DNA from 2 places in the Mesorhizobium sp. M1328 genome. Region 1 is predicted to be linked to the other one. Evidence: predicted binding sites of a transcription regulator. Region 1 holds the regulator's gene; the other holds the start of a gene.
The links. Region 1 encodes PhoB, which activates phosphate uptake and scavenging genes when phosphate is short. Its sites were predicted from a motif close to TGTCATNNANCTGTCAT; they were not measured.
Positions count from the first base shown of each region.

Region 2: NKH23_RS09205 (RNA degradosome polyphosphate kinase) is a predicted target of PhoB. The motif match lies at 8,479-8,495, and genes of this name have one in related genera.

Region 1 covers NZ_JAMYLO010000013.1:130,980-145,936, reverse strand. The annotation lists gene NKH23_RS22100 (sensor histidine kinase) at 1-538, shown strand, start outside; gene NKH23_RS22095 (hypothetical protein) at 678-848, shown strand; gene NKH23_RS22090 (hypothetical protein) at 962-1,288, shown strand; gene NKH23_RS22085 (YMGG-like glycine zipper-containing protein) at 1,371-1,616, shown strand; gene NKH23_RS22080 (CHASE domain-containing protein) at 1,716-3,338, opposite strand; gene NKH23_RS22075 (ATP-binding cassette domain-containing protein) at 3,468-4,262, opposite strand; gene NKH23_RS22070 (sugar ABC transporter permease) at 4,340-5,707, opposite strand; gene xylF (D-xylose ABC transporter substrate-binding protein) at 5,850-6,890, opposite strand; gene NKH23_RS22060 (ROK family protein) at 7,177-8,421, shown strand; gene phoB (phosphate regulon transcriptional regulator PhoB) at 8,431-9,120, opposite strand; gene phoU (phosphate signaling complex protein PhoU) at 9,137-9,844, opposite strand; gene pstB (phosphate ABC transporter ATP-binding protein PstB) at 9,877-10,680, opposite strand; gene pstA (phosphate ABC transporter permease PstA) at 10,677-11,528, opposite strand; gene pstC (phosphate ABC transporter permease subunit PstC) at 11,532-12,521, opposite strand; gene pstS (phosphate ABC transporter substrate-binding protein PstS) at 12,581-13,642, opposite strand; gene NKH23_RS22025 (hypothetical protein) at 14,238-14,591, shown strand; gene NKH23_RS22020 (DUF2865 domain-containing protein) at 14,674-14,957, opposite strand, start outside.
Region 2 covers NZ_JAMYLO010000003.1:132,224-147,180, forward strand. The annotation lists gene NKH23_RS09155 (multicopper oxidase family protein) at 1-1,083, opposite strand, end outside; gene NKH23_RS09160 (hypothetical protein) at 1,131-1,283, opposite strand; gene NKH23_RS09165 (multicopper oxidase domain-containing protein) at 1,660-3,576, shown strand; partial or broken gene NKH23_RS09170 (HoxN/HupN/NixA family nickel/cobalt transporter) at 3,651-4,363, opposite strand; gene NKH23_RS09175 (cation diffusion facilitator family transporter) at 4,394-5,422, opposite strand; gene NKH23_RS09180 (metal-sensing transcriptional repressor) at 5,419-5,682, opposite strand; partial or broken gene NKH23_RS09185 (TIGR02117 family protein) at 5,787-6,457, shown strand; gene NKH23_RS09190 (hypothetical protein) at 6,458-6,676, opposite strand; gene NKH23_RS09195 (FAD-dependent monooxygenase) at 6,918-8,153, opposite strand; gene NKH23_RS09200 (zinc-finger domain-containing protein) at 8,173-8,418, opposite strand; gene NKH23_RS09205 (RNA degradosome polyphosphate kinase) at 8,569-10,770, shown strand; gene ppx (exopolyphosphatase) at 10,770-12,302, shown strand; gene NKH23_RS09215 (DoxX family protein) at 12,565-12,990, opposite strand; gene NKH23_RS09220 (DoxX family protein) at 13,110-13,538, opposite strand; gene fumC (class II fumarate hydratase) at 13,667-14,957, opposite strand, start outside.

The DNA of each region.
Region 1 (14,957 bases):
CGCCACCCAGACGGGCCGTTATTCCGGCAGCATTGACGATTTCCTGACGCGTTTCCGGGGCCGATTGCAGTCGCTGGCCTCCTCGCAGGACCTGGTTACGTCATCCAATTGGCGGGGAGCGGCGCTGCGCGAGCTGGTTTCCGGTCAGGTCGGCAGGTACGGCGCGGACCCCTTGCACAGCCTACGCTTCCGCGGCGCAAATCCATATCTCAACCCCAATGCCGCCTTGCACATCGGCTTGGCCATGCATGAGCTCGCCGTCAATTCGGTCAGCTATGGCGCACTGTCGCGCAGCGACGGTTTCGTCGAGGTGACGGCCGATCTGACGGCAGCTTCCGCTGGCGAGCCTGCGCTGTCGCTGACATGGGCCGAAGTGATCGGAGCCAACGACAATCAACGTAGCGAGAAGCGTTTTGGCAGCGTCGCGCTTGAACGCGTCGTGCCCACTTCTTTGAATGGAACGGCGACACTTGAGATCACCGGGAACCGCCTCGAATACCGCCTTGTCGTTCCTCACGGCAATTTCGAGACGGATTGAACGAACGGCGGTCGGCGCGAGAAGGCTTGCTACGCATCGCCAACCTTAACCGACTGTTCACCATAAGGTCCGATCCTGTCCGAACGTGCCGATCCACCGGACATCGATTGAGTTTGGCACAATATGAAAGGAATGGGCCTTGACGGCTGCCGACTTGAACAGACTGGAACACGCCGCTCGCGTCTCGATGAGCGGTTTTCAGGATCCCGACGCGTCCGCAGCGCCCGCGCCTCGTGCATCGCCCCTCCGCTTCGCCGCCGTCGCGCTTATGGCCGCTATCGTCCTGACCGCCGCGTCCCAGCTGATCTGATCGAGCTCGCCAAGGTCCGCCGCCGGCTTCCGCTGCTCACGTCTGCTTGATCGCTCTGTCGTCACAGGAACTTTGAGGGATTTTGGCCGTTTCCATGGCGAGAGGGTCCCGCCATGGAGCACATTGCCGCCTTGCTGCTGGTTGTCGGCTGTTCGAATGCCATGACCGCGTGCCGTGAATTGCCGGCGCCGGTAAGCGTTTTCGAAACCACTGCCGAGTGCATGACCGCGCGCCCATTCGCGGTCATCGACCTGCAGGGCCAAGCCCAATATGTCGTCGCCAGATGCCTTGCCGTCGATCCTGCGCTCGAGGACGACTATGACAGCATCATCTGGAACGTGCGTCCCGACGGCACGCTCGATGCGTCCTTGGAGATTTCCGGGTTCGTGGTAGCATCGAACGGCGCACGCCCCGAAAAAGACTATCTTAATCAACAATGAAATCGTGCGGGCAAAGGCCGTACTTTCATGCTAAATGGCGGCTGGAGCTTATTAAAGTGAGGACAAAAGTGAGGATGACTCCATGCGGAAGATGATTATTGCCATGGTTGCCGTGGTTGCGGTCAGCGGCTGCACCACCACGGAAGAGAACGTGGGTATCGGCACTGTGGGCGGCGCGCTCATTGGCGGCGCTGTCGGCGGCGGCAAGGGCGCTTTGATCGGCGCCGGCGCTGGTGCGATTGGCGGTCTGCTCGTTCGCCGTCTGCAAAATGGCTACTGCCAGTACAGAGATCGTCACGGCCGGATCTACACAGCTCGCTGCAACTAGTTTCGAGCTCCAGGCGAACAGCAAACGCGGAGACGGGCCACCTGTCTCCGCGTTTGCCCTTTTAAGGCGCTGTTGCGACGCGGGTCATGAGGCGGCGTTTCAGGCCGGCAGCGGAACCTTGATTTCGACGTTCAAGCCATCTTCGCGAAAATCGCGCCTGATTGTGCCACGCAATTCGCGTGTGACATTGAGATCGATCAGTCTGGTGCCAAAACCGCTCTTTGCCGGTGTCTCGAGCTTCTTCTGACCGGCCTCACGCCAGTTGAGAGCCAATGTCCGGGCGCCGCCGCGGCCTTCGAGCGACCAGTCGACCTTCAGCGCACCGACTGAATTGCCGGCCTCGCCATGCTTCAGCGCATTCGTCGCCAGTTCATGAAAGACGAGGCCGAGTGCCTGCGTCGTCTTTTCGTCGAGAAGAACCTCCGGTCCCGACAACAGCCCTTCAGGAAGCTCGCTGCCGAACACCTGGCCAAGCTCGATGCGCAGCAGGTCGCCGAGATCGGCTTTCTGCCAGCGTGAGCGCGTCAACATGTCCTGGGAAGCCGCCATCGCCTGCAGCCGGGCCGAGAAAGACGTCGAGAATTCCTGGACGTCGGCGGTGTGCGATGCTGTCTGGCGCGCGATTGCCAGCACCCGCGTGATCGAGTTCTTGATGCGATGCTTCATCTCCTGCAGCATCAGGTCTTTTTCCAGCAGGCTCTTTTCGGTCGTTTCGTGAAGCAGCGAGACCGCCTCATAGGCCCGCTCCTGATAGCGGGCCACCAGCGCAATGGCGCCGGCAAGCAGCAGCCCGAACAATCCGAGCATCACCGGGATGGCGCGCGAGGAAGGTTGCGAGAAAGCACTTGTCGGCCTGAACAGGACGACCCACTGCCGGCCGGCGACCGTGATCTTGCGGGTGACCAGCAGCCTGTCGCCGAGGCTCGAAACAGGCGGCGTTTCCGACTGGAACAGCAGGTTGTCGCTGTCCACCGTGCCGTCATAGATCTCGGTGTTGACCGGCAGCAATGGTGCCCGGCTGAGCGCAGCCTGGAACAGGTCACGGGCGCGGAAGGCCGCATAAAGGAAGCCGGCAGTCGAGGATCTCGACGCGTTTACGGCGTCCGGCGCGGTTTCCACATTGAGCCGGACGAAGACGAGGAACCCGGCAAAGGTCTGCGCGGCACCCGTATCCTTGCCGAGCTGCACGAGCCCGCTGGCATGCTGCTGGTCGTCGGCCATCGCCTTTTCGATCGCCTCACGCTGCACCGGCCCGGCAAACATGTCGTAGCCGATGCTGGATTTATTGGACGGATCCAGCGGTTCGAACAGCACGATGGGCGTACGCCACGGCAAGTTCGTGTCGGGATAGATCGGATGGCTTGCGCCGTGATCGTGCAGGATATCGCGCTCGACCGCCGCCTCGTTTCCCGTCTTCGCCAGGCGGAGGAAGCCGATGCCGCGCAGGCCAGCGAAATTATTGTCGATGTCGAGCGCTTTGAAGAAAGCCTTGAACTCGCCTTGCGAGATACCGCCATTGCGCGCGTCGAACAGCGCCCGGGTTGAGCGCAGCAGCGACAGGTCCAGGTCGATGCGGCTTTCAATCCGGTTAAGCGCGTCGTCGGCCGTCGCCTCGAATTTTATGCGGGCCGCCTCCTGGGTGGCAAAATAGGCAAAACCCGCCATCGTCAGGCTGATCAGCGCGACGGCGATAAAAGCGACGGTCGGAAAAAGCTTCTTCAATTGCTGATACGTCCCGTGGACGGTTCGGCATCTTTATGGGCAAGTCCCGACGCCAACACAATGGCGAGGCCAAAGCATGGTGACGGCTGGCATATTTTGGCGGCTTGTGATTAGCCGGCTAATTCTCATTCATGCGGCGATCTTCAGGGCGCCCGGCCCCGGAATGGCGCCGGGTGGGCACTTGCCGAGGATGATCATGCCGAGCACTTCGTCCTGGGTGACGTCGGTCGTGCGTGCCGTGCCGACAACCCGACCGTTCTTCATGACGCAGACACGGTCGGCAAGCTCGAACACGTCATGGATGTCGTGGCTGATCAGGAAGATGCCGATGCCGTCGGCCTTGAGCTGCCTGACCAGTTCGCCGACCTGTGCCGTCTCCTGCGGCCCGAGTGCCGCCGTCGGCTCGTCCATGATCAGGATGCGGGCGTTGAACAGGATGGCGCGGGCGATCGCAACCGACTGCCGCTGGCCCCCCGAGAGCTTTACCACCGGCTCCTTGAAGCGTTGGAAACGCGGATTAAGCCTACCCATCACCTTGCGCGCCTCAGCCTCCATGGCGACGTCGTCGAGCGTACCCCAGGCGGTCATCAACTCGCGGCCGAGAAACAGGTTGGCGGCCGCATCGACATTGTCGGCCAGCGCCAGCGTCTGGTAGATCGTCTCGATGCCGTACTTCTTGGCGTCGCGGGGGTTGGAGATCGAAGCCTCCTCGCCGTTGACGAAAATCTGGCCCGCATCGCGCTTGTAGGCGCCGGACAGGATTTTTATCAACGTCGATTTGCCGGCACCGTTATGGCCGAGCAAAGCCATCACCTCGCCCGGGAAAAGATCGACCGAGGCATCGTCGACGGCGCGAATGCCGCCGAAGGCGATCGAAATGTTGCGCATGTCGATCAGCGGCGTGGGAGCGGTCTTGTCTGCCATGCTTGTTCTTCCTCCCTATAGATCCTGCTTGAGCATGATCTTGTCCGAAAGCCGGTTTCCACCTTGCGGGATCATGCTCAGACCCGTTTGCGATAGACGGTATCGAGCCACACCGCGACCACCAGCACGGCGCCGACAACAATGCTCTGCAGCGGCGAATCGATGCCGAGTAGCACCATGCCGGATTGCAGCGACTGCATCAAAAGCGCGCCGAGCATGGCGCCGAGCACGGTGCCGGAGCCGCCGGCGAGCGACGTGCCGCCGATCACCGCCGCCGCGATAACCAGGAGCTCGTCCAGCGTGCCCAGCGCATTGGTCGACGAGTTCTGCCTGGCTGACGAGATCGCTGCGGCGATCGTCGCCAGCACGCCCATGATCATGAACACCTTCATGGTCACCCAGCGCGTGTTGATACCGGCAAGGTTGGCTGCTTCCGGATTGCCGCCGATGGCGAAGACATAGCGGCCGAAACGGGTACGCTTGGCGATGAAGGTCATGATCAGCCCTACGGCTACAGCCATCAGCACGGGTATGGCGATGCCATGGGCGATGAACAACCCGCCTTCGGGAACGGTTATATTGTTGGCCGCCGCATATCTGTTCACGATGCCGACCGGCCAAGGATAGGAATTGGCGAGCCATATGGCGCCCATGATGACAAGGCAAGTGACGGCCCCGAGGAACGTCTCGGCCCAGATCGGGCGTAACGGGAAGCGGAACCGCTTGCGCTGCACCCGCCCGTTGAGCAGCATGAACACAACCGCAAGGCATGCGACAATTCCGACGATCCAGCTCCATCGCGCGCCGATCGAACCCGCCGGTCCGCCGCCCATCAGCTGGAAAGTGGCATCAAGCGGCGCAATCGTCTGCCCACTGGCGACCCACCATGCGGCACCCCGCCAGACCAGAAGGCCGCCCAGCGTCACGATGAAGGCCGGCACCTCGAGATAAGCGATGATGTATCCCTGGAACGCTCCGATCAGAAGGCCAAGCGCCAGGCCGATGGCCAGCGCCACGATCCAGATCCAGGGGTTGCCTAATTGCAGACCGACCATTCGCACCAGGAAATGCACCTGCGCAAAGCCCATGACCACGCCGATCAGGCCTTCGGCGGAGCCGACCGACAGGTCGATATTGCGCATGACGATAACCAGCACCATTCCGGCGGCCATTATGGCCACGGCGGAAGTCTGCACCGACAGGTTCCAGAGATTGCGTGGCGTCAGGAAGGTCCGGCTGTCGAACTCGAACGGATTGACGCCGAGCCGTACGCTAGAAACGACATGCAGGCCGACCCAGATGACCAGCAGCGCGCCGACCATGCCGAGCATGCGCGTGTCGAGTTCGGTTGCCTTGAGAAATCGGGCAACGATGCCGAGCTCGGATTCCCGCGCCCGGTCTGCGGTCGAGCTGTCGACCGGCGTGTTGGAAGTCGTGTCGGTCATTATGTTTCTCCCGCCGGGTTGCCGTCTGCCGCGGATGCCGGAAGCAGCCTAGAAGTTATCCGCCGGAAGCGGAAAAACAACTCTTGTTGAAAAAACGCCGCGGCGAGCGGCCGCGGCGTTCGGACTTCTCGGAAACGTCGGGTCAGTTGCAGACCGCAACAGTGCCCGCCGCCACACCCGCGCAGACCTCTTCTTTCTTGATCCAGCCGGCATCGATGACGACGTTGAGGTTATCTTTGGTGATGGCGACCGGGGTCAGGAACAGGGATTTTACGGTGTTGCCGCCGGGCGTGGTGAAATCCTTCACGCCGGCAATGTCGGTCATCTGCTTGCCGTCGGCCAGTTGCGAGGCGATCTCGGCGGCGTTCTTGCCGAGCTCGCGCGCATCCTTCCACACCGACACGGTCTGCGTGCCGAGCGCGATGCGGTTCAGCGCGGCGTGGTCGCCGTCCTGGCCCGAAACCGGAACAGATCCGGCCAGCCCTTGCGCCGTCAATGCGGCGACGACGCCGCCGGCAGTACCGTCATTGGCCGCGACCACTGCATCGACCTTGTTGTCGTTCGCGGTCAGGAACTGTTCCATGTTCTTCTGGGCGTTGGCCGGCAGCCAGCCGTCGGTATAGGCCTCGCCGACATTCTTGATCTTGCCGCTGTCTATTGCGTCCTTCAGTACTTCCATCGAACCGGCAAACAGGAAATCGGCATTCGGATCGGCGCCCGAGCCCTTGATGAAGACGTAGTTGCCTTCCGGTTTCACCTTGAACACTTCGCGGGCCTGCATGCGGCCGACTTCCTTGTTGTCGAAGGTCAGGTAGAAGACGTCCTTGTTCTCGATCAGCCGGTCGTAGCCGACAACCGGAATACCTTCGTCCAGCGCCTTTTGCACGGCCGGCCCGATGGCCGAGGCGTCCTGCGCCAGGATGATCAGTGCGTTTGCGCCCTGCGAGATCAGGCTCTCGACGTCGGTGAGCTGCTTGCCGGGGTTGGACTGTGCGTCGGCGGAAATATACTTCTCGCCGGCGGCCTCGATGGCCGCCTTCATTGCGGCCTCGTCGGTCTTCCAGCGCTCTTCCTGGAAGTTCGACCAGGAAACGCCGATGACCTTGTCTTTAGCCTGCGCCACCGACGCCAGCGCCAGCGTCATGGCGACACCCGCCAGAATGGCGGTCGTGAATTTCTTCATCATATCCTCCCTGCGCCGCGTACGGCGTGACCATTGGCCCAAAGACCAGCTTAGAGGCCCCTAATTTTTTCGAGCCTCGAAAAAATACTGGCCCGATCTCCGGCTGCTGTCAACATCGATTCTGATGGATTTTGATGAGTCTGAGAGTTTTTTCGAGCGTCGGAATAAACGATGACAGCGCCACCTGCATCTGACACTATTTGCCTGCATCCGACACTATTTGTCGGACATTACCGACGGCTTCCGGTTCATGAGCGGCCGCGGCAACCGGGAGGAAAGCAAAACGATGTCGGTCGGAATCCGCCATGACGATTTGCGCCGGCGCAACCGGGCGATGGTGATCTCGGCAGTCCGCCGGGTTGGCCAGCCATCGCGTACGGAGATCGCCGCAGCCACCGGCCTCAGCCATTCGACCATATCGGCGATCTCCTCCGACCTGATACGGGAAGGCATCCTCGCCGAGAGCAAGGCAAGCGAGCCCGTTTCGTTGAAACGCGGTCGTCCGCAGGTCGGCCTCGCCCTCAACCCGGAAGCGGCGGCGGTGCTGACCGTGGTGTTGTCGCTCAACTTCCTGTCGGCCGCCATCATCGACTATGCGGGACACGTCGTAGCCGAGGAACAGCGCCGGCTGGACACGCTGACCATGCCGCGCGACGAGCTGATCCGCGAATGCATGGCCGTCGTCCGGCGCCGGCTGGAGGATCCAGACCTTGACGTCCGCAGTGTCGCCCGCATCGCCCTGGCGATTCAGGGCATTACCGACTCCCCTGCACGCGCCATGCTGTGGTCGCCGATCACGCCGCAGACGGACATCGCCTTTGCCGATATGCTGGAAGATCAATTCGGCATCCCGGCCACGGTGGAGAACGACTGCAATATGATGGCGGTGGCTTTGCGCTGGCGCGATCCGGATCGCTATCGCGACGACTTCATCGCCATCCTGCTTTCGCACGGCATCGGCATGGGGCTGGTGTTGAAGGGCGAGCTGTTCACCGGCACGCATTCCTCCGGCGGCGAGTTTGGCCACATGATCCATCGTCCGGGCGGCGCGCTCTGCCGATGCGGGCGGCGCGGCTGCATCGAGGCCTATGCCGGCAACTACGCCATCTGGCGCAACGCCAGGCAGATGAGCGAAGACAGCGAACCCATCGCCGACGTCAGCGACGCCGACATGCGCGCGCTGGCGGCCCGGGCGCGCGAGAAGGATGGGCCGGAACGCGAGGCCTACCGCAAGGCCGGCGAGGCGCTGGGTTTCGGTCTCGGCTCGCTGTTCGCGCTGATCGATCCGGCACCGGTCGCGATGGTCGGCGCCAGTGCCGCCGCCTTCGATCTGATCGAGCCGGCCTTGCGCCAGGCCATCGCCCAGACCGCCGGCGGCCAGCATTCGGGTTCGATCTCCTTCGATACCGAGCCGAACGAATTGCCGCTGATCCGCGAAGGCTGTGCGATGCGGGCGTTAAGCTTCGTCGACCAGGAGATTTTCGCGCCGGGCGCGCAAATGAGGCCCCGCGTCAGAAAGAACGTGGCCTGACCCGGCGGATCAATCTTCCCTGATCGCGTAGCCGGCACCGCGGATGGTGCGGATGACATCAGGCATGCGGCCGTTGTTGACGGCTTTGCGCAGCCGGCCGACATGCACGTCGACGGTGCGTTCGTCGATATAGATCGTCTCGCCCCAGACATTATCGAGCAACTGGCTGCGCGAGAAGACGCGGCCCGGATGCCGCATCATGAACTCGAGCAACCGGAATTCGGTCGGCCCGAGCCTGATTTCGCTCTTCTTGCGATAGACCCTGTGCGATTCGCGATCGAGCACGATGTCGCCGACCTTCAGCACGCTTGACAACACTTCCGGCTTGGCGCGCCGCAGCAGCGCCTTGACCCTGGCCATGAATTCCGGTGTCGAAAATGGTTTGACCAGATAGTCGTCGGCGCCGGTCGAAAGACCGCGCACCCGGTCGCTCTCCTCGCCGCGCGCGGTCAGCATGATGATCGGCAGCCGCTCGGTTTCGGGGCGCACCCGCAACCGGCGGCAGAGCTCGATGCCGGAAACCGCTGGTATCATCCAGTCGAGCACCAGAAGATCGGGCACATTCTCCTGCAAACGGATCTCGGCTTCGTCGCCGCGTGTCACCACCTCGACCTGGTAGCCTTCGGATTCGAGATTGTAGCGGAGCAGCACACCCAACGGCTCCTCGTCCTCCACCACCATTATGCGTGGTGCGATCATCGGCTGGGCACCCCCATTATGTCACCGGCGCGGACATTGTCGTTTCGTCCTGCTTCGGACGATTGACCGGCAATTGCTCGCCGGTCAGCACATAATACGCATTTTCGGCGATGTTGGTGACATGGTCGCCGATCCGCTCCAGATTCTTGGCGCAGAACAGCAGATGCGTGCAAGCGGTGATGTTGCGCGGATCTTCCATCATGTAGGTCAACAGCTCGCGGAACACGGACGTGTATTTGACGTCGATGCGCTCGTCTGCGGCACGCAGCTTGGCCAACGCGGCCGCATCGCCTGCGGCATATTCCTCAATGACGCCCTGCACCTGGATGAGCACCAGCTGCGCCATCGCGTCGATGGAATGCGACAGGTCGCGCGGCGTGACGCTGAGGCCGACCGCACTCACACGCTTGGCGATGTTCTTGGCAAGGTCGCCGATGCGTTCGAGGTCGCCGGCCATACGGATCGCTCCGACGACATGGCGAAGATCGTGGGCCATCGGCTGGCGTTTGGCGATCAGGGTGATGGCGCGATCGTCCAGTTCGCGTTGACGCGCATCCATGATGGCGTCGTCGGAAACGACGCGTTGCGCCAGCACGTTGTCGGAATTCAACAGGGCCTTGGTCGCCCCGCCGACCATCGAACCGGCGAGGTCGGCCATGTCGCGGATCAGCTTGCTGATCTGCTCGAGATCCTCGTCGAAAGAAGCGACTGTGTGTTCGCCCATGGTCCTGTCCTCATATGCATGATCGGAACGGCTCAGCCGAAGCGGCCGGTGATGTAGTCCTGCGTGCGCTTCTCGCGGGGCGACGTGAAGATCTTCTCGGTCCGGTCGAACTCGACCAGCTCACCCAGATACATGAAGGCGGTCTGGCGCGACACGCGCGCCGCCTGCTGCATGTTGTGAGTGACGATGACGATCGTGTAGTCGGCTTGCAATTCGTCGATCAGTTCCTCGATCTTGGCCGTCGACAACGGGTCGAGCGCCGAAGCCGGTTCGTCGAGCAGAATGACTTCCGGCTTCACGGCCACGGTGCGGGCGATACAGAGCCGCTGCTGCTGGCCGCCGGACAGGCTCAAGCCACTGGCGTTGAGCTTGTCCTTGACCTCGCTCCACAGCGCGGCGCGCTTCAACGCCTGTTCGACGCGGCCGTCCATCTCGGACTTGCCGAGATTCTCGTAGAGCCTGACGCCGAAGGCGATGTTCTCGTAGATCGACATCGGGAACGGCGTCGGCTTCTGGAACACCATGCCGATCTTGGTGCGCAGCAGATTGAGATCCTGCGACCGGTCGAGAATATTCTTGCCGTCGAGCAGCACCTGGCCCTCGGCTGTCTGTTTCGGGTAGAGCTCATAGATGCGGTTGAACACACGCAGCAGCGTCGATTTCCCGCAGCCCGAAGGCCCAATGAAGGCCGTGACACTGCGCTCGGGCAGCGACAGGCTAATGTCCTTCAGCGCCTTGCTCTGGCCGTAGTAGAAGTTGAGGTTCTTGACCTCGATCTTCGTCTTCTCGGCGACCGTTTCGGTCATCGTCATGTCCGGGGACAACATCTGTGTCATCTGTCCTCTCTGCGTCCGGTAAGGCTGCGGGCGAGGATGCTCAAGCCCAGAACCGTCAGGGTGATTATGAGTGCGCCGGTCCACGCCAGCTGCTGCCATTCCTCGTAAGGGCTGAGAGCGAACTGGAAGATGGTCACCGGCAGGCTGGCCATCGGCGCGTTGATATTGCTGCTCCAGAACTGGTTGTTGAGCGCGGTGAAGAGCAGCGGCGCCGTCTCGCCGGAAATGCGTGCTATCGCCAGCAATATACCGGTGACGATGCCGGACAATGCGGCGCGATAGGCGACCGAACGGATCACCACCCAGCGCGGCGCGCCGATCGCGGCACCGGCTTCACGCAACGCGTTCGGTACCAGGTTGAGCATGTCTTCAGTGGTGCGCACGACCACCGGAATGACCAGGATGGCAAGCGCCACGGCGCCGGCAATGGCCGAGAAATGTCCCATTGGCCGCACCATCAGCTCATAGACGAACAAGCCGATGATGATCGACGGCGCCGACAACAGGATGTCGTTGATGAAGCGGACGACGGTGGTGATGCGCGAAAAGCGTCCATACTCGGCCATGTAGGTTCCCGCCAGCACGCCGATCGGCGTGCCGACGACAACGGCGATGATCGTCATCAGCAGGCTGCCCGCGATGGCATTGAGCAGGCCGCCGGCCTCGCCGGGTGGTGGCGTCATCTCGGTGAAGACCGCGAGCGAAAGCCCGGCCGTACCCTTATAGACCAGCGCGCCGAGGATGAGCGCCAGCCAGGCAAGCCCGATGCCGGCGGCGACGACGCAAAGCGCCATCATCACCGAATTCCTGGCTTTGCGGCGGCTGTGGAGCGATGAGGATGTCGACATCGGTCAGGCTCCCGTACGGGCGTCGATCCGCATCAGCATATAGCGGGCGGCGGCAAGGATCAGGAAGGTGATGACGAACAGGATCAGGCCGAGCGAAACCAGCGAGGAGGTGTAGAGGTCGCCGTCGGCCTCCGTGAATTCATTGGCGATGGTCGCCGAGATCGTCGTGCCCGGCGCGAACAGAGAGGCACTGATGCGGTGCGCGTTGCCGATGACGAAGGTCACCGCCATGGTCTCGCCGAGCGCCCGGCCGAGGCCAAGCATGACGCCGCCCATGATGCCGATGCGGGTATAGGGAATGACCACGCGCCGGGTCACTTCCCAAGTCGTGCAACCGATGCCGTAGGCCGATTCCTTGAGCACCGCCGGCACTGTATCGAAGACGTCCTTGGTGATCGAGGTGATGAAGGGCAACACCATGATGGCGAGGATCAGCGCCGAGGTCAGAAGGCCGATGCCGTAAGGAGGGCCGGCAAAAAGGCTGGATAGTCCCGGCACGCCGTGGAAGATGTTGATGATGAAGGGCTGTATCGTCGTCTGCAGGAACGGCGCGAACACGAACAGGCCCCAGATACCATAGATGATCGACGGAATGCCGGCCAATAGCTCGACCGCTATGCCGATCGGGCGCCTGAGCGGGCGCGGGCAGAGCTCGGTGAGAAACACGGCAATGCCGATGCCGATCGGAACCGCGATCAGGATGGCGATGGCCGCCGTTACCAGGGTGCCGTAGATCGGCGCCAGTGCGCCAAATTTTTCCGTGACCGGATTCCAGCTCTCAGTCGTCAGGAAAGAAAAACCGAAGGACGACAGCGCCTGCCATGAGCCGGCAAACAGCGAGATCGCGACACCGCCGAGGATGACCAGCACCAGAATTGCGGAAGCGCGGGTGAGTCCGCGGAATATGGCATCTGTGAGCGCGAAGCGCCGGACCGTAGCTTCCCTCGCCCGGGCTGCTGCAGATGATGGCATGGCATCGGAAGCGATGGTCATTGGGTCCTCGCGATTGAAGGCAACAGGGAGGGCGCCGTCGACGCCCTCCCTGAAGGACATTACATAGCCGAGTAGAGCGGCTTGCCGTCGCTGCCGACGACTTCCTTGGCCCACATGGCCTTGACGCTCTCGACCACCTTGTCGGGCATCGGAACGTAGTCCAGCTCGCCGGCCATCTCGTCGCCCTTGTCATATGCCCAGGCGAAGAATTTAAGGGCTTCGGCGGTGGTCGCGGCGTCGTCCGGCTTCTTGTACAGGAGTATCCACGTCGCCGCCGTCATCGGCCAGGACTCGGCGCCCGGCTCGTTGGCGAGGATGACGCCATAGCCCGGCTGCGAGCTCCAGTCGGCATTGGCCGCTGCCGCCGAGAACGCCGCCGCGGCAGGCTCGACCTTCTTGCCGTCCTTGTTGATCATGTCGGTGTGGGTGAGCTTGTTCTGCTTGGCATAGGCGTATTCGACATAGCCGATCGCGCCGCCGGTCTGGGAGACGTTGTTGGCAACGCCCTCATTGCCCTTGGCGCCGATGCCAACGGGCCATTCCACGGCCTTGTCGACGCCGACCTTTTCTTTCCAGTCCGCGCTGACGTCGCCGAGGTAGTATGTGAAGTTGAACGTCGTGCCCGAACCATCGGAACGGTGAACGACCGCTATCGCTTGCGAAGGCAGCTTGACGTCGGGATTGAGCTTCTTGATCGCCTCGTCATCCCAGCTCGTGATCTTGCCGAGGAAGATGTCGGCCAGCGTCGGGCCGTCGAGAACCAACTCGCCCGGCTTGATGCCTTCGAGGTTGACGACGGGAACGATGCCGCCCATCACCATCGGGAACTGAGCCAGTCCGGACGCTTCAAGCTCTTCGCCTTTGAGCGGCGCATCCGAAGCGCCGAAGGTGACGGTCTTGGCCTTGATCTGCTTGATGCCGCCGCCGGAACCGATCGACTGGTAGTTAAGGCCAACGCCTGTGTCTTTCTTGTAGGTGTCGGCCCACTTCGCATAGATCGGGTAGGGGAAGGTGGCGCCGGCGCCGGAGATGTCCGCGGCGAGCGCGGCGGACAGGGTGAGGGTGGTCGTCGCCGCAGCCATTGCAATCGCAACGGCCGCCGAGCGGATGAAATGTCTCATGTGGCCTGCTCCTGTTCGGAATATGGTCTCTCGGCGCCATTCCTCCGGCGCCCGCTGAGGCCAATAGCCCCCGATTATTACAGTCGCATGACAGTTTCATGTCGCTCCGGTAACGTCGTCCAGCCGGGTTAAGAAGGAGCGGCCGCGGCCTTTGTCGGCATGGGCCGCGGTTTGCCGCTGGAATCAGCAGCTTGCGTGAATTCCGGCCGGCATCGTCTGCTCGGCGATCGCAGCAACCGGCTTTAAAAGAAAAAAACCGGACGGGAGCGCGTTGCATGCAGCCAGAACGTGTCATGGCCGAGCCATCGCCGAAACAGGTCCGTTGGGGTAAATCTGACCCTGTTTCTTGCCGGCGGTCGCTGCTCCCGCCCGTAACTGGAGGAGCGGAACTTCGAATATCCCATTGTCGCCACTGAGCGCGGCTTTGGTATGGTGCGATCGCACCATGGCTTTACGCTGGAAGCGTTGACGAATCGAGCAGGGCTTCGACTGGAAGTGCGACGACTTCTACTTCACCCTATCTACTCCCTCCGCACTATTCCGCCGGTTGTCGGTTAGGCCGAAGCAGCGTTATAAGCTTGCAGGGGTGTTGCTGATGTTTCGACGGATTCTGCCTGTCTTCCTGTGCCTGGCGCTGCCTCTGGGAAGCGGCTGCGCGCGCAGCTATGACGGCACTGTGATCATTCCCAAGCCGCTCGATGTTCGCCGGTTCTGGGACCGGCCTTCGCCGCAGGCGCAAACCGAACAGTCGCAGTTGGAGACCGACGTCTTTCCAGTGGCGCCGCAAACGCCGAAAAGGCCGGCGGTGCGCAGGAGCGCAGCTTCCGTTGCAGCGCCACGGAGGAGGGTCGCCAACAATCCGCCCATGCTGTCATCGCAGCCGGCGAAGCCGCTCACCTGCAGGAATGTCAGCGAGCCCGGCAAACGGGCCCGCATGGTCTGCGAATAACCAGCCGATATCGGTCGATGCGCACGGCTCCAGGCCTTGAAGCGGCTATTCGGCCAGCCGTTCGCCGTTTCGCCCGCCTAGGTCAGTCCGCCGGGAAAAAGGCCGGGCCGACCACTCTCACTGGCCGCGCTCCGATCGCCCTTTCGATCGACTGATGCTGGGCAGCCCCTTGCACCTCGGCAGCCGGCGTTTTGGCCCCTGAGGGAGCGGCACCGGCGGCTTCGATCCCGGACTCAGGAATTTCCGCGACGACATCAAAATCCGGCTTTGCCGTCGGCAACGGAATGATGGCGTTGGTCATGTTGGCCGGTGTCACGGTTCGTGCCCTGAGTTCGGCGACGCGCCGGTAATAGCGCTTGACGTCAC
Region 2 (14,957 bases), on a different contig from region 1:
CTTTTCCGGCAGCGGAGGAAACGCCTCTGCAGGTGTGTCCGAAACATTGACCGTAAGCAATGTCAGGCCTGCATCGGCGGGGCGGCCTGCGCCCATCCAGCCGCGATCGTAGTCGAGCGTGTTCAGGGTGACGGGGCCGCGCTTCTCAAACGAGACGATCAGTTCAAGGCGTTCCGCCGGGCTGAGCAGGACATCCTTGGCTGCCACCGGCGCCTCCAGCAGACCGCCATCGGTGCCGATGATCGTCATGGGTGCGCCGTCGAAGGAGAGCCGCAAAAAGCGAGCGTTAGTCGCGTTGTAGAACCGAAATCGCCGCTTTGTTCCAAACGGGACCGATAGCGCGGGATTTTTCTGTCCGTTGACCAGCACGTGATCGCCGACGCGCCCGTTCATCAAATCGACCATGGTGTTGTCCGGCATGGTGCCGTCGGCGGCAAGGCGAAGGTCTGTGAACACCAGCACAGTGTCGCCATACTCGGCCGGGATCGGGTCCGCCTTCGGCTTGACCACGAACGCGCCGGCAAGTCCGCGATAGACCTGCTCGGCCGTCTTGCCGTGTGGATGCGGATGGTACCAATACGAACCCGCGCTTCCTTCGGGCAGTTCGAAGCTGTAGGTGCGCTCCGTGCCCGTCGCAACGGGGTCCATCGGATTGCCATCCTGGTCAGCCGGAACCGGCATGCCATGCCAATGGATGGTGCTCGTCTCTTCAGGAATTCGGTTCGTGAATGCAATCTCGACACGGTCGCCTTCAGTCACCTCGATCAATGGCCCCGGGCTCATGCCATTGTACCCAAGGATTGGCGTGTCGAGCCCTTCTGCAAAGCGAACCATGGCGGGTTCAGCCGTGAGGTTTGCTCTGAACAGGCGCGGCGCATTGGCTTCATTGGCTAGCAGCGGCAACTCGCGCAACGCCTGGCCCTCAGGCAGCATGGCCGCGCTTTTTGGTGCCGCGCCCATGTCGTGACCCGCGTGACCGCCCATATCCATGCCGGGCATCTCGTCCATCTTCATCTGGGCGATGGCGCGCGGTCTGGCGAGAACCGTGGCAACGCCTGCCGCCAGAAAACTGCGTCGATCCATGTGTTGTCTCCGAGATTAAGGTCACGCGCGTCGGCACGCGGTATAACTCAGGTGGCACGCTCCGTAGCCAGATTGACATTAGCCTCGGTCACGTCATGCCAGCCGGCGACATAGGAGGCGCAGGTCATGCCCTCGGTGCCAATCTGAATCGCGGGAGCGGAAACAGGCTCGTCTGGGATTCGAGGAGTGACGGCAGTCATGGGCTTGCAACTCCAACCGGGCAGTTGCCACACGACATAAAGGTTCCCATCACGGGAAGGTCAAGAGGCAAATTTGCGATGTGCTGCCTCGGCACGGCGGCGATGATTTGAGGTGGCTCAAAAGCCCTTGACCTTCCTGTGATGGGAAGCCTCATAACGACCCCACTAGAGGAGAGCCGCAATGATAAGACTGAAAGTTCCGGAAATGAGCTGCGGGCAGGCGTCAGCAGATCAGTCGGTTACAACGAAAAATTGGCCTGCCTGAACAGAGCACGGCCGACGCGGATCATAAGCGCGCCAGCCGCGTTTGTTGCCATTAGGAGTTGTATAACAAGCCGCGTGGGCGCGTGCGGCGACAGGTCAAGGGTTCATCCTGATGCTCATCCAACCGATCGATTATTTCCTCGTCGTCTGGTTCGCGTTGGCGCTGGCTTCGACGCTTTATGTCGGCTTCGACCAATATCGCAACAATCCCGAGCCGGTGGTGATGAAATGGGGCTTCATCCTGGTTACCCTCTATATGGGTCCGCTCGGCTTGCTGCTCTACGTGCTCGCCGACAAGGAGCCCCGGCCGGGCGAGCATGAACTCTTCACCCGGCCGCTCTGGAAGCAGGGCGTCGGCTCCACCATCCACTGCGTCGCCGGAGATGCCACCGGCATCATTCTTGCCGCCGCCGTCACGGCGGCGCTCGGCCTGCCGATGTGGATCGACCTGATCGTCGAATATCTCGCCGGCTTTGCCTTCGGCCTGTTCATCTTCCAGTCGCTGTTCATGAAATCGATGATGGGCGGCACCTATTGGGAGAACGTGCGCAAGAGCTTCCTGCCCGAATTCATCTCGATGAACTTCATGATGGCCGGCATGGCGCCGGTCATGAGTTTTCTGATGATGGGCCGCGACATGCGCGCGATGGAACCGACGGAGCTTTTGTTCTGGGGTGTAATGTCGATGGGTGTCATCGCCGGCTTTGCGCTTGCCTACCCGGCCAATGTCTGGCTGGTCGCCCGGGGGCTGAAGCATGGGCTGATGACGCAGCGCGCGCAGGCAGCCGGCATCGATGGTCGAGAGCAGCCTGCCACGAGGCAACATGCGCAGATGCAGATGCAGCAGGCCGACGCCAGTGGCCGTCGCGGACAGCGCCACGATATGGCTTCCCACAAAGGCAAAGGCGGCGGCCATCACATGGAGACAGATGCCACGACGCCGCAGGTCGCTGCCCTAGGTGCCGTCTCCCTGCTGGCGCTCGCCATCGGCATGGTCGCGCCGGCGAACTGGCTGAACCTGACGCTGTCGGCACGCGACGTCGGCGGGGTGATCATGCCGCAAGGCATGATCATGGATCGCGACACGCCGGCCGATACGATGCGCGACATGGCAGCAACCGATCCGCGCCTCGTGGCCGCCTCTTATGGCCTGACGGCAAAGGGTGACCAGGACCTGCCGTTTCGGATGGAGAACGGCATCAAGGTGTTCGAGCTCCGGCCTTCGGTGGTCCGCTGGCAGATCCTGCCGGACGTCGCGGTCGACGCCTATGCCTATAATGGCCAGATTCCCGGCCCGCGAATTCACATTCGCCAGGGCGACCGGGTCAGGATCAACGTCACCAACGGCCTGCCTGAGGAAACGACGGTGCATTGGCATGGCTTGATCCTGCCGAACCAGATGGATGGGCCGTCCGAGATCACGCAGGCGCCGATCGAGCCCGGCCAATCCTATTCATACGAATTCACCGCAACCCAGCACGGAACCTATTTCTACCACCCCCATGCCAAGCCGGACCGGACCCAGGCGCTCGGCCTCTACGGTGCGCTGATCATCGATCCCGCCAATCCCGCCGATGAGGTCGCGGCCGACCATGATTACGTCATCGAGCTTCAGGAGTGGCTGGTGCGGGAAGGGCTGACCTACCCGTCGATGCCGATGGAGGGCGGCATGCCGAATTTCTTCACCATCAACGGCAAGGCCTATCCCTCGACCGAGACGATCCCGATGAAGGTCGGCGAGACGCTCAAGGTGCGGTTCATCGGCACCAACAACGGCTTCATCCATCCGATGCATATCCATGGCGGGCCGTTCGAGGTCATTGCCCGCGACGGCGAGACGATCCCTGCCTCGGGTCGTTTCCTTGCCGATACGGTCAATGTCGGGCCGGGTCAGCGCTACGACGTGATCTGGAAGGCGCAGCGTCCGGGCAAATGGCTGATCCATTGCCATATCCCGCATCACACCACGAACAACAATGTCGAGGAGAAGGGCGGCGGCGGGCTGATGGTCGTGATCGATGTGACATGACCGGCGTCGCCTAGGCTCGTTCCAACCGCTGCACCGGCCCGGACGCCATGCAGTGGCTGGGGCCAAATTTTCCCTCAAGCTGAGGTGATCTGCCAGACAGCGACTCCGGCAAGGGCGAGACCGGCGGCGCCCTCGATGGCCCGGGAGATGGTTTCGAACAGCCGTGGCTGGCGCGCGAAAAACTGTACAAGCCGTTCCCGAAACAGGATCGACAACACCGCAACGCAGGACAGCGTCACCGCCACGCCGACCATCATGGTGATGGCAAACAGGACGCCCGCTGCCGGAACACCCCTGGAGATGGCGAAAGTCATCGCGAAAAGCGTCAGCGGGCATGGGATCAGGCCTGCCATGACGCCGACAGCCTCGCCCTCGTGTCTGTGGTGATGGCTGTGGCTCAAAGCGCGCCAGAGCATCGAGACGCCAATGAGGCCGAGCAGCCCGCGACTGATATGCTCCAGAAGCGGAGCGCGGCCGACGCTGCCAATGCTATTGAGACCAGTGGTAACGAGAGAGCCGCAATCAGAACGGCAATCGTCACATGCGTGAACGACAGCGTGATAGATACGAGCAGGCCGCGCGAGACCTTCGCATCCGAACCGGCAAGATAAGTCGCCAGGACGGCCTTGCTGTGACCCGGCGTCAGCGCATGGGCAGCCCCGAACACGACGCCCATTGGCAGGAAGGCCATGAACGCCAGCCAATTGCCTCCGGCCGAAAGCAGTTTGATCTGCTCGCCGAGCGTCAGGTAGATCGTGCGCTGAAATTCGACGAGGGTCTGGAACATCGGACGAGACTAGCAAAAAATGGGCGAGCGTCAGTGCATTTGGCCGTGGTCATGCGTGTGCTCGTGAGGGCGCGGATGGTCGTTCTCTCCATGTCCGGTTGAAAACCGCACATTCGCCTCGGCCAGGGCTGGCATATGCTGGGACAGTTCGTCCTTCAGCGCTGCCGCGATCTTGTTCGCTTCCGACAGCGGCAGGGTTTCGTTTGCGGCAATTGCGATGTCGGCGTGCAATCTATGACCGACCCAGCGCGCCTTGGCATCGACAATATGCGCGCCCGGAACATGCTCGGCGGCATGTCGGATTTCATCCATCACACCGGGTTCGATTCCATCCAGCATGCGGGTCAGCACCGAGCGGGCCGATTGCCAGACAATACCGAAGATCGCAATCGTGATCAGCAGGCCGACGATCGGGTCGGCCAAGGAAAAGCCGAGCCAGACGCCGATGGCTCCGATGACCACGGCAAGGCTGGTAAGTCCGTCGGTGCGGGCGTGGTAGCCGTCGGCAATCAGTGCCGCGCTGTTGATTTCGCGACCGACGCGGATACGGAACACGGCAACCGCCTCGTTGCCGAGGAAGCCGACAATGCCCGCCGCCGTCAGCCAGCCGAGGTGTGTCACCACTTGTGGATTAATCAGCCTGTCGATGGCTTGGTAGGCGGCGACTACAGCGCTGAACAGGATGATGAGCACGATGATAATGCCGGCCAGATCCTCGACCCGGCCCAAGCCATAGGTGAAGATCCGCGACGGCTTGCGCCGCGCCAGCACGAACGCAATCCATAGCGGGATCGCCGTGGTCGCATCGCCGATGTTATGGATCGTGTCGGCCAGCAATGCCACACTTCCCGACAACGCAACCACGACCATCTGCAATGCCGCGGTGATGGCCAGGATTACGAACGACCATTTGATTGCCCAGATGCCCCGATCGGTGGTGGCAATTGTCGCATCGATGACGCCATGGGTGTGACCGTGCGGACTGTGACCGCCGTGATGATGTGCGGCGTGCGAGCCGAACCCGAGCCAGTCCAGAATGCGGGCTACGATGGCATTCATAGATATTTCGCCAGCTGCTTGAGTTCCGCCAGCGAGTTGCCGCCGGTTTCTACGCTGTCCGTCAGGCAATGCTCGATGTGGTCGTTGATCAGCTCGCGCTTGGCGCTGCTGATCGCTTTTTCGACGGCATGAAGCTGCTGCGCCAGATCAACGCAAGGGCGACGCGCCTCGATCATGGCCAGCACCGCCGCGAGGTGGCCTTGCGCGCGCTTCAGGCGCTTTATGATGGAAGGATGCGAAGCGTGGAGGTGATCTGACATGCCTCAGCATATCCTCCCGGGGAGGATATGCGTCAAGCGCTTTGTCAGTGGCGCAAGTTCCGGAGAGGCTTCACCTTGAGCATTGCTTGTTCTATGCCTTTCCCATGAAGAAGCTTGCCCGCTTTCTTGGCCTGCTGGCCGTTGCAATAGCGCTAGCGGTAGCGCTGGGCACGCTGCTGCCGCGCCCGCTCTGGCCGGCGGCCGTTGCCGATCCGATCGGCGCAAGCCACCGTATCTTGGTGCTGCAAAATCCAATCCACACCGACATCGCCATCCCGGTCGACGACGATGTGCGCCGGCGCTTCCATTTCCCGGTCGATGCCGGATTACAGCCGACATGGTGGAGGTCCGCTACGTCGTCTTCGGCTGGGGCGGCCGCGCCTTCTATCTGGAGACGCCGACCTGGTCGGCGCTGAAGGCGGTGCCGGTGATGAAGGCGCTGACCGTCGATGCCTCGGTGATGCATGTCGACATTTCCGGCGAAATCGCCGAGCCGCATCCCGACGTCGCCGGCTTCGACATCGGCGACGAACGCTTTACCGCGCTGCTCGATTACATTGCGGCAAGCTTCCAGCAGGGGCCGAACGGGGCCATTCCGATCGAGAATGCGGCCTATTCCCGCTTCGACCGGTTCTTCGAAGCCAATGGCCATTTCAATGCGCTGATCGGCTGCAACACCTGGACGGCGGCGGCACTGCGCACGGCCGGCCTGCGCACCGGCTGGTGGAACCCGCTGCCAGCCTCGCTCGGCCTGTCGATGCGGCTTTACAATTAGCTATTTAGGCTCATCAATCGGTTCTGCGGTCCGGCCGATCCGCTTGAAATATGGATTTCGGACAGCGCTCTGCCAGAATTCTTCGGTCAATTCAGGGATGTCGTTCGTATCGACATCATCCGTCGAACGTGCTTTCAGCGCTGCGATTTCCGCTTTCTGGACATCTGTCAGCGGAGGCGAATTTGTTGGGTCAAATGCGTATCGGATGACCTTGGCCATAGCTCGTTCTTACTAGGCGGGGGTATTGCTGTCGAATGCTAACCTCTCATTCCTTCGCGCCCCCTCTGTCCTGCCGGACATCTCCCCCACGAGGGGGGAGATTAGCGGCTTCGGTGCCTTGCTAGGTCATGCAACCTTGAAGATTGGCGAAAGGCAATATGTGGTGGCCAATCTCCCCCCAAGTGGGGGAGATGTCCGGCAGGACAGAGAGGGGCGCTGTCCCGCCAGCCTGTCGTGCGTATCATCGCGCGCCATCGTCCAACGCCCGCCAGCCATAGAGCCAGTCGAGATCGGCGGCGAGTTTTTCGGGTGAGCGCATCGCCAGGAACAGGTTGCGGGCCATCGCCACCGGCCCGGCCGCGTGCCAGGCGAGGCGGTTGACGGCGCCGCGGCGGGCGACCTGGGCGACGCGCGGCCGCCGCGCCTGTTCCCAGGCGGCAAGCGCCCCCTCAAGATCGGCTGGCGAAGCGGCAACGAAGCCGGCAAGCGTCGCCGCGTCCTCGATCGCCATCGCCGCGCCCTGTGCGGCAAAGGGCGTCATCGCATGCGCCGCATCGCCGATCAGCGCGATGCCTTCCGGCGTCGTCCACCGCCGCTGCTCGACGGTGTGGATCGGCCATGCCGTCCACGGCGCGGCCTCGCTCACCAGACGGACCAGCGCCGGCGCGGTATCGCGCATGGCGCTTGAGAGGCTGGCGGGGTCGGCATGCCCCGACCAGCCCTCGGCGATGCGCTCGCCCCTGGTGAAGGCCGCGAGGTTGAAGACAGTGCCACGGCTCACCGGATAGGCGACCATATGGAAGCCGGGATAGAGGAATGCAGTAACGCAATCGGGCGCACCGATCGCTGCAAAGGTTTGTCCGGCAGGGCTGTCGGCACCGACGGTGGCGCGCCACGCCAGCTCACCTGAAAACCGGCTACTACCGAATTCGGCCGCGTTGCGGGCAAGCGTTTCTCGCACCGACGACCAGACGCCATCCGCGCCGATCAGCAACGATGCTTCCGTTTCGATGGCCGTGCCGGCAACCTCTATCGTTGCGGCGATGCCATTGGGTTTGACGGCGGCACTGACGACGAGAACGCCGGTGACAAGTTCGATGCCGGGCCGCTCGGCTATCCGCTCCATCAGCGCTGACTGCAGATCCGCGCGGTGGGCGACGAGATAGGGCGCTCCCCAGCGCGTTTCGGCTGCCTGGCCAAGCGGTACGCGCGCCAGCTCGCGCAGCGTGGGGGCATCCTTGAGTACGACCGCCTCCGGCCGCACCGCCGTCGGCAACAGCCGATCGAGTACGCCTAATTGTCGAAGAATGCGTGTCGCATTGGGCGAAAGCTGGATGCCGGCGCCGGCAGCCTCGAGGTGCTGCGCCTGTTCGAACAGTTTTATCCGATAGCCGCGGTCGGCGAAGGCCAGTGCCGCGGTCAGCCCGGCGACGCCCGCCCCGGCGATGACGACCTGCCGGGACTGCGTTTCCTGCATCAGGCTTGTCGCGGAAGAATCAGGCGGCCTGGTCGATATAGAGGCAGCCCGGCGGCTGCGTTTCCAATGCCTTCAGCTTCGGCGAATAGCGATAGAGCGTCGAGCAATAGGGGCAGACTTTTTCATTGTCGTCGCCCATGTCGAGAAATACATGCGGGTGATCGAAAGGCGGATTGGCGCCGGTGCACATGAATTCCTTGACGCCGATGTCGATTGCCGGATAGCCCGCATCGTTCTGGAAATGGGGAATGGAACCGCCTGCCATCGTCGTCTCCTGATCTTGTCGGTTGCATCTGGATCATAACCCGTCTCTTTGCAAGATCGATGAAATGAAACTGTCGCAAAAGCCTGTCAGAGGATAAGTTAAGCCGGTTAACACCGTAATCCGCGGACAGGTGTGAGAAGAGCAGGAACTATGAACGAACTGAAGCCGGTCCAGAACGAATTCATCACCATCGAGGCGGCGAGCCGCGAAGGCGGCAATCCTGACCGCTTCGTCAACCGCGAGTTTTCCTGGCTGCAATTCAACCGGCGCGTGCTCGAGGAATCGCTGAACGCCAATCATCCGCTGCTCGAGCGGGTTCGCTTCCTGTCGATATCGGCCGCCAATCTCGACGAGTTCTTCATGGTCCGCGTCGCCGGTCTTGCCGGCCAGGTGCGCGAGGGCATCGTGCTGAAGAGCCCGGACGGCCGCACACCCGAGCAGCAACTCGAACAATTGCTGCGCGAGGTCGAGCGCCTGCAGGAGGACCAGCAGAACAGCCTTTCGGCGCTGATGCTGCAGCTCAACAAGGAAGGCATCGAGAGCATCACCCGCGATGCCCTGACCAAGGACGAGAAGACCTGGCTCGAGGACCATTTCCAGGAGCAGGTGTTTCCGGTCCTGACGCCGCTGTCGATCGACCCGGCGCATCCGTTTCCGTTCATTCCCAATCTCGGTTTCTCGATGGCGCTGCAATTGCGCCACCGCAAGAACGGCGAGGAAATGAGCGCGCTTTTGCGCCTGCCGGTGGCGCTGAGGCGCTTCATCCGCTTGCCGGATCGCAAGCATCACGTCCGCTTCGTTCCGCTCGAAGAGGCGGTCAGCCTCTACATCGGCAAGCTGTTCCCCGGTTATGAGGTCAAGGGCTCCGGCACGTTCCGCATTATCCGCGACAGCGATATCGAGGTCGAGGAAGAATCCGAGGATCTGGTGCGGCTGTTCGAGACGGCGCTGAAGCGGCGACGCCGCGGCTCGGTCATCCGCATCGAGTTCGACAGGCTGATGCCGGCCGAATTGCGCGATTTCGTCGCCGGCGAGCTCGGCGTCTCGGCCAGCCGCATCAGCGTGCTTACCGGCCCGCTGGCGCTTAGCCAGATCTCGGAGATCGTCGCCGTCGCCCGCGACGATCTGAAGTTCACGCCCTACAATCCGCGCTTCCCCGAGCGCATCCGTGAGCACGGCGGCGATTGCTTTGCCGCCATCCGCGAGAAGGACATCATCGTCCACCACCCTTACGAATCCTTCGACGTGGTGGTGCAGTTCCTGCGCCAGGCGATGGCCGATCCGGAAGTGGTGGCGATCAAGCAGACGCTCTATCGCACCTCCAACGACAGCCCGATCGTGCGGGCTTTGGTCGATGCGGCGGAAGCCGGCAAGTCGGTGACGGCGCTGGTCGAGCTCAAGGCGCGTTTCGACGAGGAGGCCAACATCCGCTGGGCCCGCGACCTCGAGCGCGCCGGCGTCCAGGTTGTCTTCGGCTTCCTCGAGCTGAAGACCCACGCAAAGATGTCGCTGGTCGTGCGGCGCGAGGACGGCAGGCTACGCAATTACGTGCATCTCGGCACCGGCAACTACCACCCGGTCACCGCCCGCATCTACACCGACCTGTCCTTCTTCACCACCGACCCGACGATCGCGCGCGATGTTGCGCAATTGTTCAACTTCATCACCGGCTATGCCGAACCGGCCGAGCAGATGCGGCTGGCCATATCGCCGTTCACGCTGCGCAACCGCATTCTCAAGCACATTTCGGACGAGATCGGCCACGCGCTGGACGGCAGGCCGGCTCGCATCTGGATGAAGATGAATGCGCTGGTCGATCCGATCATCATCGATGCGCTTTATGACGCCAGCCGCGCCGGCGTCGAGATCGATCTCGTCGTGCGCGGCATCTGCTGCCTGAGGCCGCAGGTGCCCGGCCTGTCGGAGAACATAAGGGTGAAGTCGATCGTCGGCCGTTTCCTCGAGCACAGCCGCATCTATTGCTTCGGCAACGGCCACGGCCTGCCATCGGACGGGGCGATCGTCTACATCTCCTCGGCCGATCTAATGCCACGCAATCTCGACCGCCGCGTCGAGACCATGGTGCCGATCACCAATCCAACTGTGCATGAACAGGTGCTCGGCCAGATCATGCTCGGCAACATCATGGACAACCAGCAAAGTTTCGACGTATTGGCTGATGGAACCTCCCGGCGCGTCGTGCTGGAAGAGGGCGAGGAACCGTTCAACGCGCAGGAATATTTCATGACCAATCCGAGCCTGTCCGGACGGGGCGATGCGTTGAAGTCGCATGCCCCCAAGCGCATCGCGCAGTTCAAGCGCCGCAAGAAACAGAACGCAGCGACGGGCTGATGATTTCAGCGTCCCAGGGCCGGCTGCAGGACCGCCGACCGCTGTCCATCATCGATATCGGGTCGAACTCGATCCGTCTTGTCATCTATGAGGGGTTGGCGCGCTCGCCGACCTTGCTTTTCAACGAAAAGATGCTGGCCGGCCTCGGCCGCGGCATCGTTTCGACCGGAAAGCTCGATCCCGAGGCGGTGACGCGCTCGATGGAAGAGTTCCGCCGCTTCCACGCGCTTTCCGACCAGGCCGGCGCCGAGCGCATGTATGTGCTGGCGACCGCCGCCGCTCGCGAGGCCGTCAACGGCCCCGACTTCATCCACCGCGCCGAGGACGTGCTCAAGACCGAGATCCAGGTGCTGAGCGGCCGCGAGGAAGCCCATTATTCGGCACTCGGCGTCATCTCCGGTTTCCACCCGGCCAACGGCATTGCCGGCGACCTTGGCGGCGGCAGCCTCGAACTGATCGACATCGATGGTGAGACGATCGGTGACGGCATCACGCTGCCGTTGGGCGGCTTGCGCCTGCAGGACATGGCGAAGAACTCGCTGACCCAGGCGGCTAGGATCACGCGCGAGCAACTGGCGCGGGCGAAGCTGCTGAAGGGCGGGCAGGGCAGGGCCTTCTACACGGTCGGCGGCACCTGGCGAAACCTCGCCCGGCTGCACATGGAAATGACCAACTACCCGCTCGGCGTCATGCACCATTACGAGATCGGCATCGAAAGCGCCGCAAACTTCCTTCGGCAGGTCGCCAAGGCCGAGATCGATAAGATCAAAGGCATCGAGGGCGTCTCCAAGAACCGCCGCTCGCTGCTGCCCTACGGCGCCATCGTGCTGCAGGAGATCATGGCGGCGATGCAGCCCTCGAAGATCATCGTCTCGGCGCTGGGCGTGCGCGAGGGCTTTCTCTATTCGCTGCTCGACAAGGCCGAGCAGAAAGCCGATCCGCTGATCTCGGCGGCGGAAGAGCTTGCCCGCCTGCGCTCGCGCTCGGTCGACCACGCGCATGAGCTTGTCGAATGGACCGGGAAGGCGTTCGCCGCCTTCGGCATCGACGAAACCAGGGATGAAGCGCGCTACCGCCACGCCGCCTGCCTGCTCGCCGATATCGGCTGGCGTGCCCATCCCGAATATCGCGGCAAGCAATCGCTCAACATCATCGCCCACGCCTCGTTCATTGGCGTCGACCATCCCGGCCGCGCCTTCCTGGCGCTTGTCAGCCTGTTTCGCCACGAGGGGGTGTTCAATGAAGCCGCTCCGGAAATCCGTGGGCTGGCGACACCGCGCTATCTCGAACGCGCCCGCGTGCTGGCGGCACTGCTGCGCGTCGTCTATTTGCTGACCGCGGCAATGCCGGGCGTCATGCCACGGCTGAAATGGGAAAACCGCGGCAATGGCGTGCTGGCGCTGGTGCTGCCGGCAGCGCTGGCCGATCTTTACGGCGAGCGGCCGGCCGGCCGGCTGGCACAGCTGGCAAGGGTCACCAACCGCAGGCTGGTGCTGGCAGTCGAGGGCGGGCCGAGCATGACGGTGAAGTAGGCTGTCTCAGCCAAGTAATCTTAGCTCCGCCTCAAGGCAATCGCTTCAGGTTGGCGCTGCCTCTCATTGCCTTGCCGGGCATTTCTCCCCGTATAGCGACGGGGAGAAAGATCCCTTCGCAACAGATTTCGCTTACTCCTAGCGTTGCAGAAAGGGTGCCGGGGTCGCGGCCAGCTTCCTTCTCCCCGTCACTATACGGGGAGAAGATGCCGGCAGGCAGATGAGGGGCGGCGCCGACTTCTGCAGGTGGACGAGTCGAGCGCTAGCTTTTGGGTGAAGCAATTGCTCTGGGCATCCGCCCGTCAGCCGACCATGCGCCGGCGCCAGCCATTGCCAGCGCGAGGAAACCGCCTGATATGGCGATGTCCTTCATCAGCATCTGCGAATGCATGAAGGTCAGCGTCGGATCGTCGCCGCCCTGACCATAATGGCCGATGAAGCCCGCCGCGATGCAGAAGGCAGCGAGCAGCAGTGCCACGATAGGTGTCTTGAAGCCGACGAGGATGAGCAGTCCGGCGATCAGCTCGAACAGGCCTGTCGCCCAAGCCACCAGCGTCGGCAGCGGCAGGCCGAGGCCGGCGAAATAGCCCGATGTGCCGGCGATGTCGGCAAGCGCATGGAAGCCGGACGGCACGAACAGCGCGGCGAGCAGCAGCCGGGAAAGCAAGAGCAGCGCATTGCGAGGCATGGTCTCCTCCGATATCGGCGGCCGATCCTAGCAGAGTTCCAGCCAGCAGATATAAACCGACAACGAAAAAGGGGCGCGGAAAATTCCGCGCCCCTTTGTTCAGGAAATGCTGGGCCGCTTCAGCCGCGCTTGGCGTCGATCGAATAGGCGCCGGCACCCGACGAGGCGAGCACGAGGAAGCCGCCGGCAATGCCGAGGTTTTTCATGAAATTGATCATCTGCATCTGATCGTCCCAGCCGGTGTGGGCGACCAGTGCGGTGGCGACTGTGAAGATCGCCATCACCCAGCCGACGATCCGGGTCTGGAAGCCGACGAGGATGGCGAGGCCGCCAAGCAGTTCGATCAGGCCGACGACGATGGCGGTCACCATCGGCAGCGGCAGGCCGAGGCTGCCGAAATAGCCGGCGGTGCCGGCAATGGCCGTCAGCTTGCCGAAACCGGAAAGCAGGAAGATGACAGAAAGCAGGATGCGGCCGAGCAGGATCGTGCCCGAGGCGCCGGAGGCGGTGCCGGCAAACGAAGTGTTGGTGGACGTGTTGGTGGACATGCGTAACTCTCCAGAAGGGTTTGGCCAAACGACTTGGGATAGCCGTCCAGTTAGCGCATGCCGACTGTTCACCAAAGACGTCGGATTGGTTACGGATTGTTCACCGAGGTAACGTTTTCGCGATCAACTTACCCTGGGTGCGTCATGTCCTCCGGCCGTACCAGCCGCTCATAGTCGGCTTCGCTGACCAGCCCGGTGGCCAGCGCTTCCTCGCGCAGCGTTGTGCCGTTCTTGTGCGCCGCCTTGGCGATCTTGGCGGCGTTGTCGTAGCCGATTGTCGGCGCCAGCGCCGTCACCAGCATCAGCGAACGGTCGAGCGCTGCCTTGATGTTGTCTTCGCGGGCCTCGATGCCGACGACGCAATTGTCGGTGAACGACACCGAAGCGTCGGCCAGCAGCTGTACCGATTGCAGGAAACAATAGGCCATCAGCGGATTGTAGACGTTGAGCTCGAAATGGCCCTGGCTGCCGGCGAAGCTGATCGCCGCGTTGTTGCCGAACACCTGCACGCAAACCTGCGTCATGGCCTCGCATTGGGTCGGATTGACCTTGCCCGGCATGATCGAGGAGCCCGGCTCGTTTTCCGGCAGCGATAATTCGCCTAGGCCCGAACGCGGGCCCGAGCCGAGCAGGCGGATGTCGTTGGCGATCTTGAACAGCGCTGCCGCGCAGGCATTGATGGCGCCGTGCGAGAAGACCATGGAATCATGGGCGGCCAGCGCCTCGAATTTGTTCGGCGCGGTGACGAAATCGATGCCGGTGATTGCGGCGATGCGCGCCGCCACCTTTTCGGCAAAACCGACCGGCGCGTTGAGGCCGGTGCCGACCGCGGTGCCGCCCTGTGCCAATTCCTGCAGACCGGGCAGGGTCATCTCAATGCGCTTGACCGACGAGGCGACCTGCGCCGCGTAGCCCGAGAATTCCTGGCCGAGCGTCAACGGCGTGGCGTCCTGGGTGTGGGTGCGGCCGATCTTGACGATGTGGGCGAAAGCCCTGGTCTTGGCCTCGAGTGCCGCATGCAAATGTCTCAGCGCCGGCAGCAGATCGTGGATGATGCGTTCGGCGCAGGCGATGTGCATGGCCGTAGGATAGGTGTCGTTCGACGACTGGCTCATGTTGACGTGGTCATTGGGATGCACCGGCTTCTTCGACCCCATGACGCCGCCCAAAAGCTCGATCGCCCGGTTGGAAATCACCTCATTGGCGTTCATGTTGGACTGCGTGCCAGAACCGGTCTGCCAGACGACCAGCGGGAAATGCTCGTTCAGCTTGCCGTCGATGACCTCCTGGGAGGCCTCGATAATGGCTTTGCCGATCGCCGGATCGAGCCGCTTCAGCTCCATATTGGCCTCCGCTGCCGCCCGCTTGACGATGCCCAGCGCCCGCACGATCGAGGCCGGCTGTTTCTCCCAGCCGATC